2 regions of the Pseudomonas sp. NPDC089996 genome follow, and region 2 is predicted to be linked to the other one. Evidence: riboswitches for the same ligand, from Rfam matches in the RefSeq annotation. Region 2 holds a riboswitch; the other holds the start of a gene.
What was found. A riboswitch is a leader RNA that binds a small molecule or an ion and turns the genes downstream of it on or off. The one in region 2 is predicted to bind cobalamin.
Positions count from the first base shown of each region.

Region 1: linked by a shared signal. The riboswitch ahead of ACIPW4_RS21545 (CbtB domain-containing protein) and the one ahead of ACIPW4_RS13590 (TonB-dependent receptor) in region 2 are both predicted to bind cobalamin.

Region 1 covers NZ_JBIVGA010000013.1:96,658-104,575, forward strand. The annotation lists gene cobW (cobalamin biosynthesis protein CobW) at 1-425, opposite strand, end outside; cobalamin riboswitch at 526-737, opposite strand; cobalamin riboswitch at 808-1,030, shown strand; gene ACIPW4_RS21545 (CbtB domain-containing protein) at 1,140-1,325, shown strand; gene ACIPW4_RS21550 (CbtA family protein) at 1,333-2,025, shown strand; gene ACIPW4_RS21555 (cobalamin biosynthesis protein) at 2,043-2,435, shown strand; gene cobM (precorrin-4 C(11)-methyltransferase) at 2,466-3,218, shown strand; gene ACIPW4_RS21565 (DUF1272 domain-containing protein) at 3,280-3,522, shown strand; gene ACIPW4_RS21570 (response regulator) at 3,737-4,351, shown strand; gene ACIPW4_RS21575 (transporter substrate-binding domain-containing protein) at 4,365-7,649, shown strand; gene ACIPW4_RS21580 (methyl-accepting chemotaxis protein) at 7,624-7,918, opposite strand, start outside.
Region 2 covers NZ_JBIVGA010000006.1:364,985-372,902, forward strand. The annotation lists gene ACIPW4_RS13585 (DUF1624 domain-containing protein) at 1-816, opposite strand, end outside; gene ACIPW4_RS13590 (TonB-dependent receptor) at 1,008-3,125, opposite strand; cobalamin riboswitch at 3,232-3,438, opposite strand; gene ACIPW4_RS13595 (GNAT family N-acetyltransferase) at 3,473-4,042, opposite strand; gene ACIPW4_RS13600 (carboxymuconolactone decarboxylase family protein) at 4,121-4,465, opposite strand; gene lpxO (lipid A hydroxylase LpxO) at 4,559-5,458, opposite strand; gene thpR (RNA 2',3'-cyclic phosphodiesterase) at 5,616-6,161, shown strand; gene ACIPW4_RS13615 (AraC family transcriptional regulator N-terminal domain-containing protein) at 6,187-7,092, opposite strand; gene calA (vanillin reductase) at 7,274-7,918, shown strand, end outside.

The DNA.
Region 1 (7,918 bases), on a different contig from region 2:
ACGGCCGGGCTGTCGACAACAGTGATGACGGCGTCAACGGTGCAGGCATTGCGGATTTCCGGCCACTGGAAGGCTTGCACCAGCGGCTTGGGCAGCGCCAGGCCGCTGGTTTCGATGAGGATGTGATCGAGATCGCCGCGGCGGGCGACCAGTTCGCGCATCACCGGGAAGAACTCTTCCTGCACGGTGCAGCACAGGCAGCCATTGGCCAGTTCATAGACACGGCCGCTGGCTTCTTCCTCGGTGCAGCCGATGCTGCACTGCTTGAGGATTTCGCCGTCGATGCCAAGTTCGCCGAATTCATTGACGATGACCGCGATGCGGCGGCCCTGGGCGTTGTCGAGCATGTGGCGGAGCAAGGTGGTCTTGCCCGAGCCGAGGAAGCCGGTGACGATGGTGACGGGGAGCTTGGCCAGTGTTTTCATGTCGCGTTGCCCTTGGCAGGTTGGCGCGGGCACACGGGACGTAAAGCCACAGGCCAGGCCGGCCGGGCTCGTTCGCCACCGGATCACCCCGCCCGGTTGAAAGTCGAAATCGTCTCGAGGCAGGTCTCCTGGCTTGCACCGTTCCAGCGCTTCACGGGGAAGCATCTGGCGGGATGACGCCTTCCCGCGCCTGGGCGCAGTGGCTGTGTCGATCCGTTATCGGTGCCTACAGTTGCGGGGGCAGCCGCGGCGTGTACCGCGTTCCCGTCTTAGCTTCGGCATGGCCGAAGAACCTCGAAGCCGCAAGGCTACGCGGGGGGTGGCGGGTGGTCAACCGAATGATGGTTCAGCAACCATTTGACGGCACTCTCGCCCCGTGCTCTCCTTACGCCTTGCGTCAGGTGCCCCTATGGGGTGAAACGGGAAATCGGTGCGTCGCAGGCCCTCGCCAGGGCCGGGCAAATCCGGTGCTGCCCCCGCAACGGTAAGCGAGCGAAGCGTCCAGACCACTGTGCCACGCAGTCCGGCATGGGAAGGTGATGCTTTCAAAGGAGCCCTGCTCCTCCTCGCAAGCCCGGAGACCGGCCTGTCGTTCATGAACACCCCGCGGTGGGCGGGCGCTGTCGCATTCCCCCGGGCGCCTCGCACCCGGGGCTGCCGCGCTTGTCCATTGCCCCATTGTCTTTATAAAAAAGCAAAGCAGAGGAACGCGTCATGCCCGTCACCAGTGCCAAACACAGCATCGCTACGCCCGTCCCCCTCAGCCAGCGCGTGGTCATCGCCGTCGGCGCCAGCCTGCTCGGCCTGTGCCTGGTCTACTTTGCCGGCTTCTCGCACATCGAAGCCGTGCACAACGCCGCGCACGACACCCGCCACAGCGCCGCCTTCCCTTGCCACTGAGGCTGCCATGATCAAGCGTATCGCCCGCACTGCCGGGTTCAGCGGCCTGCTCGCCGCCCTGTTGCTGACCCTGCTGCAAAGCTTCTGGGTCGCACCGCTGATCCTCCAGGCGGAAACCTACGAATCGGCCGCCCCTGCCGCCGAACACCATAACCACGGCGAAGAGGCCGTCGCTGGCCACAGCCACAGCGAAGAAGCCTGGTCGCCCGAAGATGGCTGGCAGCGCATCCTCTCGACCACCGGTGGCAATCTGGTGGTGGCCGTCGGCTTCGCGCTGATCCTCGCCGCCCTTTACAGCCTGCGCGAACCGGGGCGCACCAGTACCGGCGCGCTGTGGGGGCTGGCCGGCTTCGCCGTGTTCTGCCTGGCGCCCACCCTGGGCTTGCCACCAGAGCTGCCAGGGACGGCTGCCGCCGACCTCGGTCAGCGCCAGAGCTGGTGGATCGGCACTGCAGCCGCGACCGCATTGGGCCTGGCACTGCTGGTGTTTGCACGCCATGGGGTGCTCAAGGCACTGGGCGCCGTGTTGCTGGTGGTACCGCACCTGATCGGCGCGCCGCAGCCGGAGGTTCACGAAAGCCTGGCCCCGCAAGCCCTGGAAGCTCAATTCAAGATCGCGTCCTGGCTGACCAACGCAGTGTTCTGGGTAGCCCTGGGCCTGCTCAGCGCCTGGCTGTATCGCCGCTCCAGCCACGCCTGATGGCCATCGCCCTACCCATGCCGGCGCTGTACGCCGGCTTCGGTTGCCGCCGCGGCTGCCCGGTGGAGGCCCTGGACACCTTGCTGCAGGAAGTGCTGCAGCGGCATGGCCTGAGCGCCGCAGCACTTCGTGGCATTGCCAGCATCGCCGGCAAAGGCGATGAACCAGGCCTGCAACAGCTCGCTGCACGTCACGCACTGCCATTGGTGGTTTTCGAAGCGGGGCAACTGCTGGCGTTCGAGCCACTGCTCAGCCACCGCTCGGCCGTCGCCTACGCGCACAGCGGATGCTGGGGCGTAGCCGAGAGCACGGCACTGGCACTGGCCAGCCTCAGCCACACAAGCGCCACGCTCCGGGTAGCGCGGCAGGTGCTCGGCCCCGCTACCCTGGCGCTGGCCTGCGCCGGATAATCGCTTCTTTCATCTGTCCAAGGATTTGCCATGACGGTCTACTTCATCGGCGCCGGCCCCGGCGACCCGGAACTGATCACGGTCAAGGGCCAGCGCCTGATCCGTCAGTGCCCGGTGATCATCTACGCAGGCTCCCTGGTACCCGCAGCGGTGCTCGAGGGCCATCAGGCCGAGACAGTCATCAATAGCGCCGAACTGCACCTCGAACAGATCATCGACGCCATCCGTGCCGCGCATGCCAAGGGCCACGACGTGGCCCGCGTGCACAGTGGTGACCCGAGCCTGTACGGTGCCATTGGCGAGCAGATCCGGCATCTGCGCGAACTGGGCATCGACTACCAGATCATCCCAGGGGTCACGGCCACCGCCGCCAGTGCAGCGCTGCTTGGCTGTGAACTGACCCTGCCGCAAGTCGCGCAGACGGTCATCCTCACCCGCTACGGCGACAGCTCACCCATGCCCGCAGGCGAACAGCTCGCTGACCTGGCCCGCCATGGCAGCACCCTGGCCATCCACCTCGGGGTCAAGCACCTGCCACGCATCGTAGAAGAACTGCTGCCTCACTACGGCACCGACTGCCCGGTCGCGGTGGTGCATCGTGCCACTTGGCCAGACCAGGACTGGGTGCGCGGGACGCTGGCCGATATTGTCGAACAGGTTGCCAGCAAGGGCTTTCGTCGCACCGCACTGATTCTTGTCGGCCATGTGCTGGGCGATGCGCCGTTCAGCGAATCGGCGCTGTACCGCGCCGGCCACGCCCACCTGTACCGTCCCGGCGACTAGCATTGCCAAGGCGATGAGAGGCGGAGCAGACTGCGCTTTCCACCCGACCGGAGGGATACCCATGCTGGAGCTACGCCCGAATTGCGAGTGCTGTGATGCCGATCTGCCGGGCGACAGCCCTGACGCCATGATCTGCTCTTTCGAATGTACCTTTTGCCGCAACTGCGCTGACAGCCGCCTGCAGGGGCGTTGCCCGAATTGCGGCGGCCAGCTGCTGGCACGCCCGACGCGGGTGGGCCCTGCCCTGAGCAACAACCCCGCCTCTACCCAGCGCGTCCTCAAGCCTCACCCGCCCTGCGCCTGACCCTCGCCAACACGGGTATCGTCTCTTGCGACGATGCCTGTAACACTTATCTTGTAGGAAATTTCCACAATACCGGTTCGCTTGTTCAACACATCTATACTCGCCATTACCACGGATCCGGAATGGTCGTATCGTGCCGCACAGCAGAAAAAGCTTGCAGACGTATTCCTGAATGCTTCAGGAAACCGACCACATTCCGACAGGAGTTAGTGACATGACAACCGTGCTGATCGTTGATGATCATGCCATCGTCCGTTTTTCCTTGCGCATACTGCTCGAGCGTGAGCGCTTTCGTATCGTCGGCGAGGTCGACAATGGCAGTGAAGTGGCGCAGAAAGTGCGCGACCTGCGCCCGGATGTAGTGGTGCTGGACATAGGGCTCCCCGGCCTGGATGGCATGGAAGTCATCAAGCGCCTGCAGCAACAGGAGCCAGCACCGAAAATCATGGTGCTGACCGGGCAAGCCACCGATCTTTACGTACGCCGCTGTCTGGATGCCGGCATCGGTGCATTCGTTACCAAAGGCGAAGACCTCGAGGCCGTGGTCTTCGCCCTCAAAGCCTTGATCAAGGGCTACTCCACCTTTCCGCAGATGTCGGTGAACAGCAACACCCTGGAGAGCGAGCCGGAGCGCCTGGGCAGCCTTTCCAATCGCGAAATGGAAGTATTGCGACGTCTGACCCGCGGCGAAAACAACAAGAACATCGGCACTTGCATGAACCTCAGTGCCAAGACCATCAGCACCTACCGCGGCCGCATCATGGAAAAACTCAAGACCGAGTCACTGGTGGAAATGGTTGACCTGGCCAAACGCAACCACGTCAACTGAGCGACCGGGCACCATGAAACGTGTGCTGGCCGGCCTGACCCTGTTCATCACCCTTGCCTGCGGCCCGTTCATGGCCCTCGCCGACGGCGAACCACGGCATCTGCTGGCACGCGCCACCAGTGCCGCACAACCGCTGCCGCTCGATGCTGCCGACCGCCAGTGGCTACAACAGCGCGGTGGCCTGGTGCTGGGGAGTTCGCGGCCGGATTACCCGCCCTTCGAAATCAACGTCAGCCTGGCTGATTACGAGGGTCTCACTGCCGACTATGCCGGGCTGATCGCCGAACAACTGGGGGTACCCGTCGACGTCAGGCGCTACGCCAGCCGCCATGAAGCGATTGCCGCGTTGCGCGCTGGCAAGATCGATTTGCTGGGCAGCTCCAATGCCTTTGAAGCGGCCGATGCCCAGCTCAGCCTCAGCCTGCCCTACGCCGATGACCTGCCGGTGATCGTGACGCGCGCGGACAGCCTGCTGAAGGATGGCAAGGACCTGGCAGGCTTGCGCCTGGCGATGGTCGACCACTACCTGCCGGGCGAGACCGTCCGCGCACTTTACCCCAAGGCACAACTGAGCCTGTATCGCTCGACGCTCGCGGGGCTGGCAGCGGTCGAGATGGGTGGGGCGGACGCTTATCTGGGCGATGCCATCAGTACCGATTTCCTGATAGGCAAGAGCTACCAGGGCAGAGTGAAGATCGACCACTTCAGCCAGATGGAACCCGGCAAGTTCGCCTTCGCTTTCGCCAATGGCAACCCGCGACTGCGCCGCCTGGTCGATGCCGCCATGGCCAGGATCACCGAAAGTGAGCGCTTGAATATTCTGCGCCGCTGGAGCAGTGGCAATACCAGCCTGTTGCTGGAACGCCACCTGTCAGCCCTGACGGATGAAGAAACGGACTGGATTTCCCGCCACCCGAAGGTGACCGTGCTGGTAGACACGGCCCTTGCCCCACTTACGTTCAACGACGCCCAGCAGCATGTCAGCGGCATCACCGTCGACCTGCTCGAACAGATCAGCCTGCGCACGGGCCTGCAGTTCAAGCTGATCGAACAGCACTCGGTGCAGCAGATGGTCGAGAAAGTCGCCCAAGGCAAGGCCCAGATGATCGGGGCACTGGGCTACGGTACAGAACGCGAGTCGCAGCTGCGTTACACGCGCCCCTATCTGGTCAGCCCCAGAGTACTGGTGACTCGCAACCAGGCACCCTCGGCGCTGCTGGCCGGGAACCTGGACGGCCAGCGCATTGCCCTGTTGCATGGCTCACACCTGCGTGCCGACGTCCTGCGGCGCTTTCCACAGGCGAAACTGGTCATGGTGAACAATCCCCTTGGCCTGATGGAAGCGGTGGCCAACGGTGATGCTGACGCTGCTTTCAGCAGCCATATCAATGCTTCGTACTACATCAACCAGGTGTTCAACGGGCGCCTGCGTATCGCCAGTGTCCTGGACGACGAGCCAGGCGTCGCCGCCTTTGCCGTGGCGCCTGACCAGCCACAGCTGCAGGCCATCCTCGACAAGGCGTTGATGAGTATCCCCCCTGAAGAGCTGGAGCAGTTGGTCAACCGTTGGCGTACCAGCACCCTGGTCAGCGACAGCCCGTGGCGCAACTACCGCACCCTGGCCCTGCAAGTGCTGGTGCTGTCTGCCCTGCTGCTGGCGGGCGTGGTGTTCTGGAACAGCTACCTGCGCAAGCTGATCCACCAGCGCACCGAGGCTCAGCGCGCACTCCAGACACAACTGGCGTTCAGCCGCGGCCTGCTGGAGCAGCTACGCGAGGCCAAGGACGAGGCCGAACAGGCCAGCAAGACCAAAAGCGCTTTCGTGGCGACCATGAGCCACGAGATCCGCACCCCCATGAATGCGGTGATCGGCCTGCTGGAACTGGCGCTGGAGGACAACCGTTCTGGTCGCTGCGACACCCAGACCCTGCAGACCGCTCACGACTCCGCCATCGGCCTGCTCGGGCTGATCGGTGACATCCTGGATATCTCGCGTATCGAAACCGGGCACATGACCTTGCAGCCAGTCGCGATCGACCTGGTCGACCTGGTGCGCGGCACCCTGCGCGTTTTCGACGGCAACGCACGGATAAAGGGCCTGCACCTGCAAAGCGAACTGCCCGACGAGCCACGCTGGGTCCTGGCCGACCCGCTGCGGCTCAAGCAGATCCTCTCAAACCTGCTGAGCAACGCCATCAAGTTCACCGATCGCGGCGAAGTACTGGCCCGTCTCACATGCAAAACCTCGGTATCAGGCGACGCCGCGCTGATCGAGCTGAGCGTGAGCGACACCGGCATCGGCATTGCCACCCAGGATCAGGCCCGGCTGTTCAACACCTTCACCCAGGCCGCTGGCCCTCGGGCAAGCCAGGGCGCAGGCCTGGGGCTGGTGATCAGCCGGACCTTGGCCGAACTGATGGGGGGCAGGCTGGACCTGCAAAGTGTGGAAGGCGTCGGCACGCGCGTAGTGGTCCAGATGTCGCTGTCGCTGAGCGCACCGCCAGCGCCCGTGGAGCAAAAAACGCCCGCCCGCGAAACCGACAGCGGGCCACTGAACGTTCTGGTGGTCGATGACTACCCTGCCAACCTGATGCTGCTGGAAAAGCAGCTAAACAGCCTCGGCCATCAGGCGACACTGGCCGAAAATGGCGAAATGGCACTGGCCTTGTGGCAAGCGCACGCATTCGACCTGGTCATCACCGACTGCAGCATGCCGGTGATGGACGGCCATGAGTTGGCCCGCAAGGTGCGGCAGCTGGAGCAGGAACGCGGACAGCCCGCCTGCAGCATTCTCGGGGTGACGGCCAATGCCCAGGCCGAAGAACGTCAACGCTGCCTGGAAAGTGGCATGGACGACTGCCTGTTCAAGCCCATCGGGCTGCAGACACTGAAGGCTCACCTGCCGCACGTGCCGCACGCGCGCACGGGCGAGCCGCTGGCAGCGTCCAGGCCGAGCGGATTCAACCTGAACGAGCTACGCCACCTGACTCAGGATGACCAGCAGCTGACCAGGCGCCTGCTCGAACAACTGACGCAAAGCGCCCGTGAAGACCTTGCCGCGCTGCAAGCGCTGGGTGGCGCGGGTGACCCTGACACGTTGCGCGCCCTCGCCCATCGCATCAAAGGGGGCGCCAGGATGCTGCGGGTACGCGGGGTCGTGAAGGCGTGCGAGGCCATCGAACACGCCCATGACCGAGGGCTGCCGACGGAGACCTTGCGCCTGCAGCTGGAAGCAAGCCTGCAGGCCTTGTTGCAGGAGCTGGGCGATACCCTCAGTGCAATTGCAGCGTCGAGCTGATCTGGCTGATGGCGTCGACCACGTGACGGGAGCCTTGCTGGATCTCCATGATCACCGTCCCCGCCTCGTTGGCCAGGGCAACGCCTCGGCCGGTCCGCGTCAGGCTCGACTGCATGCTGGCCACGGCGGTCAGCGACAGGTCATGGTTCTGCCGCACCACATCGACAATCTCCAGTGTCGCCTTGCTGGTGCGCGCCGCCAGGCTGCGCACCTCATCGGCAACCACGGCAAAGCCACGGCCATGCTCACCGGCCCGCGCCGCTTCGATG
Region 2 (7,918 bases):
GTTGAAGAAGCTCATCAGTGTTTGGGTGACGGTCGGGTAGCTGCTCCACGGCGCTTCGCCGTAGCCGTTGTAGATGCGCAGCACCATGAAACCGAGCAGGGCGATGACACCGGCCATCAGCAGGCGGTGCTGGCGCTCGCCGGCGTCGCTGCCACGGGCGAACCAGGGGCCGAGGCCGTAGCCCAAGGCAATCACGCCGATCCACGGCAGCACCGGGTAGGAAGTGCGCAGGCGCAGGGTATCGGAAACCTCTAGCCAGCCCCGGTCATGCAGGATCGCCCACGGCACGTGCAGGGCCGATTCCACACCGAAGTGCAGGCCATCGAGCAGGTTATGGCCGGCGATGATCAGCGCGCCCAGGGCGAGCAGGGCAGGGCGCGGCAGCCACACCAGCAGCGACAAGGCGATCATGCTCACGCCGATGGCCCAGATCACCTGCATGTAGACCACGCTCGGCGGCAACTGGAAGGTCCAGGCGAAGTTGACCAGGGTGAACTCCAGCACCACCAGGAACAGTCCGCGCTTGAACAGGAACGTCGAGACATCGCGGCGGCCCTGGTACTTCTCGCCATACAGCCAGGCCGACAGGCCGGTGAGCAGGACGAACACCGGGGCGCACAGGTGGGCCAGGGTGCGGCTGGCGAACAGCGACGGGTCGGTGACATCGATGGTCATCGGGTCGCTGACCTGGCGGTGCAGGAAGAAGGTTTCGCGCACGTGGTCGAGCAGCATGAACAGGATCACCAGGCCGCGCAGGGCATCGATGCTCTGCAGGCGCTGGGTGAGCAGGGTGGGGGTGGCTGAGGCGCTGGTCATGTGAGGAGGTCGCAGGCAAGAATGAATGTCAAATGAAACGTTATCTTATAACTATTTTATTGGTTTTTGATAGTGGTTTTTGTGTTGCCTGTGCTGGCCTCTTCGCGGGCAAGCCCGCTCCTACAGGTTCACCACCCTTTCCAGGTCAGAGGTACTCCTGTGCGGGCTTGTCCCGCGAAGAGGCCATCAGCTCAGAAGCTGTAATCCACGGTGGCAAAGTACGACCGCGGCGCTCCCATCACCCACTGTTCGCCACTGAACACCGACGCCACATACTCCCGGTCGAACAGGTTGTTCACCTGCAACCCCAGACGCACATCCGGCAACACCTGCCAACCAATGTTGGCATCGACCACGGTATACCCCGGCGCACGCTGGCTGTTGGCCGTGTCGGCATAACGCTCATCCACATACCGCGCGCCGATCCCGGCCTCCACCTGCTGGCCGAAGCCCTTGCTCAGCCACAGGTTGGCCGCGCGCCGCGGCACATTGGCCGGGCGGTTGCCGGCACGGTCCTGGGCCGCGCCATCGACCACGTCGTCGAAGTCATCGTATTTCGCCCGCACCAGCGAGGCATTGGCCGACACCTGCCACTGCTGCCCCAGAGCCAGCTCCAGCGACGCCTCCAGGCCATCGGAGGTCTGCTGCCCGGCCTGCTGCGCCTCGTGGGTGACAGGGTCATCCACCAGCAGCTTCTTCTTGACGATATGGAACGCCGCCAGCGTCCACTCGCCACGGCCCTCCCAGAAGCGCTGCTTGAGGCCCAGCTCGGTCTGCCTGGCCTCGGTCAGGTCGTAGTGCATCTGCGACGAGGCGAGGCTGACCAGGTTGTCCACGCCGTCCTCGCTGGTGGAGTACTGACCGTACAGCGACAGGTCGTCGCTCACCGCGAACACCAGCCCGGCGCGCCAGTTGCCGCCTTGCAGGCTGCGGTCACTGTGGCTGCCGTCGACCAGGTTGTCGCGGTCGATGTGGTTCTGGTCGCGGCGCACGCCGCTGACCAGCGACAGGCGTTCGCTGAGCTGCAGGCGGTTTTCGGCGAACAGCGCGAAGGTGTGTGTGGTGGACAACGTCTGTGGGCGGGTCGGCGACTCGCTGTGGAACCAGCCCGGGGTCGGCTGCCACGGGTCGATGTAGTCGCCACCCACGTCGTTGTAGGGCCGGTTGCTGTCGACGTTGAAACGCACCTTGTTGTATTCGACACCGACCAGCGTCTTGCTGGCCAGCCCGAACAGGCTGTGGTCGAAGGTGAAGGTCTGGCGGTCGCCGATCTGCTCCTGGTTGTGCCTGATCTCCAGGTAGCTCTGGCGCTCCAGCTGCTCGCGGTCGGCGTCCCAGCTGTAGTTCTCGGCGTTGCGCCAGTGGCGGCGGCTCTTGATGTAGTACAGCTGGTTGCTGGCGCTGAGCTGATCGCTGATCGTCCAGTCGGTGCTCAGGCGGGTCCACTCGTCGTGATAGCGCTGCACATCGTTCTGGATGTTGTAGTTCTTCTTGCGCAGGCTGCTGCGGTAGTGGCCGTCGATCAGCGGTGTGCCGTAATAATTGGCCGGTTGGGCGTCGCCGCGTTCGTGGGCGAGGGTGAAGCTCAGGTCGTCGTTGGCATCAAAGCGCAGCGCCGCGCTCAGGGCCAGGCTGCGCGAGTCGGTGCGGTCGACCCAGCCGTTGCCGGCCTGCTGGTTGAGGGTCAGGCGGTAGCTCAGGCGTTCGCTGAGGCTGCCGCCGCTGTCCAGGCCAAGCTGCTGGCGGTCCCACGAACCGTAGCCAAGCCGCAGGCGATTGTGGATGTCGCCCACGAACGGTTTTTTCGGGATCACGTTGACCACCGCGCCGGTGGCACCTTCGCCGTGCAGCACCGACGCCGGGCCGCGGATCACGTCGATCTGCTCCACCATCCACGGGTCGACCGGGAACGTCTGGGTGCCGGCCCCGGTATACAGGCGCGCGCCGTCGAACAGGGTCATCACCGAGCCGTGGCCGGTGAAGCCACGTGCCGACAGGCCCGTGCCGCCATCACCGGGGTTGCCGATGAAGGTGATGCCGGGCGAGCGGGTCACGGCATCCTGCACGGTGAAGTTGTTGCGCTGCTCGATCTGGGCGGCACTGATGCTGCTGGTGCTGGCCGGGGTTTCCAGGGCGCTGAGGTTCAAGCGTGAACCAGCCTCGCCCGGCGTGGCCAGGTCGACACGTTGTGGGTCGCGGCTATCGGTGATGGCCGTGGAGGGCAGGTTCAGTATGGGTTCGTCGGCCAGGGCTGGCAGGGTAACGGCCAGGCAGGCCGCCAGGGGATGAAGCTTGATGAATCGGGACATGTCGTTCCACTGCTGCAGGAATGAATGGATCCCGGTGGAAAACACGCAAAGGCGCACCCCGTACGCAGGCGCACGCGGATACCGGCCTGCGCCCGCCCACCGCGGGTTGCCAAGTGACGCTTCAGGCCGGTCTCCGGGCTTGCGAGGGTCGTGAGGCCTTCACCTTCCCATGCTGGCGCACAGTGGTGTGTCGAAGGCATCGCTCGCTTACCGTTGCGGGGGCAGCGCCGGACTTGTCGTGGACCACGACGCACCGGCTTCCCGTTTCACCCTGCGCACGGCGGCGCAGGACACCTGAAACTGGCGCGCATCTGACCATCGAATGGCAGGCGCGTCAAATGCGCGTATCAGCGCCCGCGGCGGCGTGACACCCGTGCCTCGATGTTCTTGCGCCCTATCAGCAGGGCGGGCTTCTCCACCACCGGCTCATCGGCCAGCCATTTGTACATCACCAGGCAGTCGACCAGCCCCAGGCGGGCATGGCGATAGGCCTTGGGCAGGCGGCCAACGGTCTCGAAGCCCAGCTTGGTCCATAGCGCCACGGCCGCTTCGTTGCTCGCCACCACCGAATTGAACTGCAGCGCCAGGAAGCCCTCCTGGCGTGCCAGCTTCTGCGAGTGCTCGCACATCAGCCGGGCCACGCCACGGCCACGGGCGGCTTCGCAGACCATGTAGCCGCAGTTGCCGACGTGCGCGCCGGGGCCTGCGGCGTTGGCCTTGAGGTAGTAGGAACCGAGCAGTTCGCCATCTTCTTCGGCCACCAGCGTGCGCAGCGGCAGTTGCAGCCACAGCTGGCGGGCCTGCTCGACGCTCAGTGCCGGGTCGAAGGCGTAGGTTTCGCGGGCCTGTACGATGGCCTGGAAGGTTGGCCAGAAACGCTCGAAGTCGTCGGGCGTCATGGGGCGGATGTGGATCATGGCGGTACCTGCAGTGGCTAGACCGCCAAGTCTGGGTGGCGCGGCGCCGTCGCGCAAGGGCGGCGACGCCGTCTGGCTTCAGCCGTTGGCCTTGCCCACGGCGTCCATGGCGCGGGCCGAGTAGACCAGCGCGGCCCCGGCATTCATCGCCACGGCCACACCCAGCGCCTCGGCGATCTCCTCGCGGGTAGCACCTTGCTTGACGGCCTGCTGCGAGTGCACGGCGATGCATCCGTCGCAGCGGGTGGTAACCGCTACGGCCAAAGAGATCAGTTCGCGGGTCTTGGCGTCCAGGTGGTTGGTCTTGGCACCCGCACCGCTGGCGGTCATGTAGCCGGCCACGGTGTCGGGGGACAATTGCTTGAGATCGCCGATGCCGGCCATCAACTGCTTACGGTAGGCGTCCCAGTCCATCATGCTCATCGTCTTCACCTTGGGAGGTTTGCGGGAGGAGCTTTCAGGCTAGTCGAAATTCCGCCTGTCGCCGGTTGCCGGCGATAGGCTGCAGGAAAGGCTTCAGATGTAGACGAAGACCAGCACCAAGGCCGCGACCACCAGCCACTTCTCCAGGTAGTAGCGCATGCGGTTGCGCTTTTTCAGCGCCTTGCCACGCTCGCGAATCTTGTAGATGCGGGTGAACAGGCGGTTGATGCCACCGGTCTTGTCGCCTGCGTCGTTGGGCGCTGCGGCGGCGGCCATGACGTTGCGGCTGAACCAGCGGTTGAAGGCGGTGGCCCAGCGATACTTCAGCGGGCGCTCGATGTCGCAGAACAGGATGATGCGGTTGTGTTCGGTGGTGTTGGCCGCGTAGTGGATGTAGGTCTCGTCGAAGACCACGCCCTCGCCGTCGCGCCAGGAATACTTTTCACCGTCCACATCGATGTAGCAACCGTCATCGTTCGGCGTGTCCAGGCCGAGGTGGAAGCGGTACGAGCCGGCATATGGGTCACGGTGACGGACCAGCTTGGCGCCTGGTGGCAGGGTGGCGAACATCGCCGCCTTGACCGTACCGATGCCTTGCAGCAACTCGGTGGTGCGCGGGCACAGGGTCATCGCAGACGGGTGGCTTTCGCCGTACCACTTGAGGTAAAAGCGCTTCCAGCCGGTCTTGAAGAACGAATTGAAACCGACGTCGTCATAATTGTCGGACTTCTTGATTTCGCCCACGTGCAGCAACTGCTGGCCTTCGACACGAATCTCCTGCCAGTGGTCCATGAGCGGCTGCAATTCCGGGAAGGCCTCGACCGGCAGGTAGGGCTTGGCCGGGTGCTTCGAGAACAGGTACAGGAAGCTGTTGACCGGGGCCAGGAAGCTGGAGTGGTCGCCCAGCTGACGGGTCAGCTTGTGGCGCACCCGACCGCGCAGGTGAACATAGGCGATCGAGAGGACAAAGATCAATACGAGTGCAATTTTCATGGACGGTTACTTGTCGAAAAATGGCCATGCGCCATGGCATAAGCTCGCCAGCATAAACAATCGAGGTGGGAGTTTGTACATATTGTTACGTCAATGTGGGCCGACCTTGGTGTAAGGCCCCGCGTCGTGCGCAATCGTTTCACGTGATGGAGTTCACATGGTCCAGGACATTCGCCCGAGTGGCGCACCCTTCAAACGGTTGTTCTTCGCCTTGCCTGTCAGCGACGCCCAGCGCCGTGCGATCAGCCAGTGGCGGCGCGGCCTGACCCTGCGCAGCGGCAAGCCGGTGCCCAGTGACAACTTCCACCTGACCTTGCTGTTTCTCGGTGATGTGGATGCGGCCCAGGTGCCGGCAATCTGCGCGGCGGTGGACAACCTGGCGCGGCCGGGTGCGCCGTTGCGCCTGCTGCTGGACCAGCTGAAAACCTGGCAGCGCGCCAAGGTGCTGGTGCTGGAACCAGAGGAAACGCCCGCCGCCTTGCGCCAGTTGGTCTATGCCCTGCAGCAGGCGTTGTTGCCAATGGGGTTCGATGGGCAGGCCCGTGACTACCGTCCGCACCTCACCTTGTCGCGGGACTTTCGCGGGCAGGCCCCGGAGGCGACCGTGATGCCCGAGTTCCACCTCAGCGCCAGGAATTTCACCCTGTACGAATCGCGCAAGGGGCGTTACTGGCCATTGGCACAGTGGCCTTTGACAGATTAGCGCCAGCCAGGGCGCTCGTGCCTGTTCAGACCGGCAGGCTCTGGTAGGGCAGTTCATCCCCCGGGCTGCGGGCAAACTGGCGCTTGTATTCGCGGCTGAACTGCGAGGTGCTCTGGTAACCCACCCGATGCGCCGCCTGCGCCACGCCCAGCCCCTCGCCGATCAGCATCTGCTGCGCCTTGAGCAGGCGCAGGCGCTTGAGGTACTGCATCGGCGCCATGTCGGTGCAGCGCTTGAAGCGCTCATGGAAGGTCGACACGCTCATGTTGGCGCAGGCCGCCAGCGCCTCGACACTCAGCGGTTCGGCGTAATGCTCGCGCAGGTAGCTGAGGGCGGCGCCGATGCGGGCAAAATGCCCCTGCTGTTCGACCAGCGCCCGCAACACGCCCGCCTGGGGGCCGCGCAGGGCGGTGTACAACACTTCGCGAATGCGCGCCGGGCCCAGCACCTTGGCGTCCACGGGGTCCTGCAGGCAGTGCAGCAGGCGTTCCACGGACCCACGCATGGGGGCGTCGAGTGCCGCCGAAGTCATCGACTGTGGTGTCTGTGCCTGCACCGCCGGGTCGGGGGCCAGGTCCATGCTCTGTACCAGTTCGCCAAGCACGCCGCGGTCGATGTCCACTGCCACGCCCAGCAGCGGCTCATCGCGGGTGGCAAAGGTCTCGCACATGAACGGTACCGACAGCGCCTGCACCAGGTAATGCCCGGCGCCGTACTCCAGGGTGCGCGGGCCCAGCCGCGCCAGTTTGCTGCCCTGGGCCAGGATCATCAGGCTCGGCTCGTAGATCTGCGGGCTGCTGGCCACGTAGTGGTCCCAGCTCAGTACCTGCACCTGGGGCAGGTGCGTGGGCACGAAACCCGGGCGGGTGGCCAGGCTGCGGATCAACGAACACAGCGGGGCATTGGCATCGACGTGGCGGGTCAGTTGCATGATGAACCAGGGCAGAGAATCAGACAGTGGCATGATCGCAGATTGGCCAGCCGGCGCCAGGTGGCAAATGGCAGGTTCGGAGGATCAGGCATGGATGCCGGAGAATCAGCCGTGGGCGGAGCAGGGCGATGGCGAGCAGAATGCGCGGCCTGAATCGTTTCACTTCCCTGTGAGGTCCCCCATGTACACCGCCATCGGCTACGCCGCCCAGACCCCGACCAGCCCCTTGGCCCCGATGACCTTCGAGCGCCGCGCTCCGCGCCCGGACGATGTCGCCATCGACATCCTCTACTGCGGCGTGTGCCACTCCGACATCCACCAGGCACGCAACGAGTGGGGCATTGCCGTGTACCCGCTGATGCCTGGCCACGAGATCATCGGTCGGGTCACCGCCGTGGGTGACCAGGTCACTTCGCATAAGGTCGGCGACCTGGTCGGTGTCGGCTGCATGGTCGACTCGTGCCGCCACTGCGAAGCCTGCGCCAAGCACCTGGAGCAGTACTGCCTGGAAGGCCCTACAATGACCTACGCCACCCCGGACCGGGTCGACGGCAGCAACACGATGGGCGGATACTCCAGCAGCATCGTGGTCAGCGAGCACTTCGTGGTGCGCATCCCCGCTGGCATGGACCTGCCCAGCGCGGCGCCGATCCTTTGCGCGGGCATCACCACCTACTCGCCGCTCAAGCACCATGGCGTCGGCCCCGGCCACAAGGTCGGTATCCTCGGCATGGGTGGCCTGGGCCACATGGGTATCAAGCTGGCCAAGGCCCTTGGCGCCGAAGTGACCCTGTTCACCCGCTCCCAGGCCAAGGCCGAGGAAGCG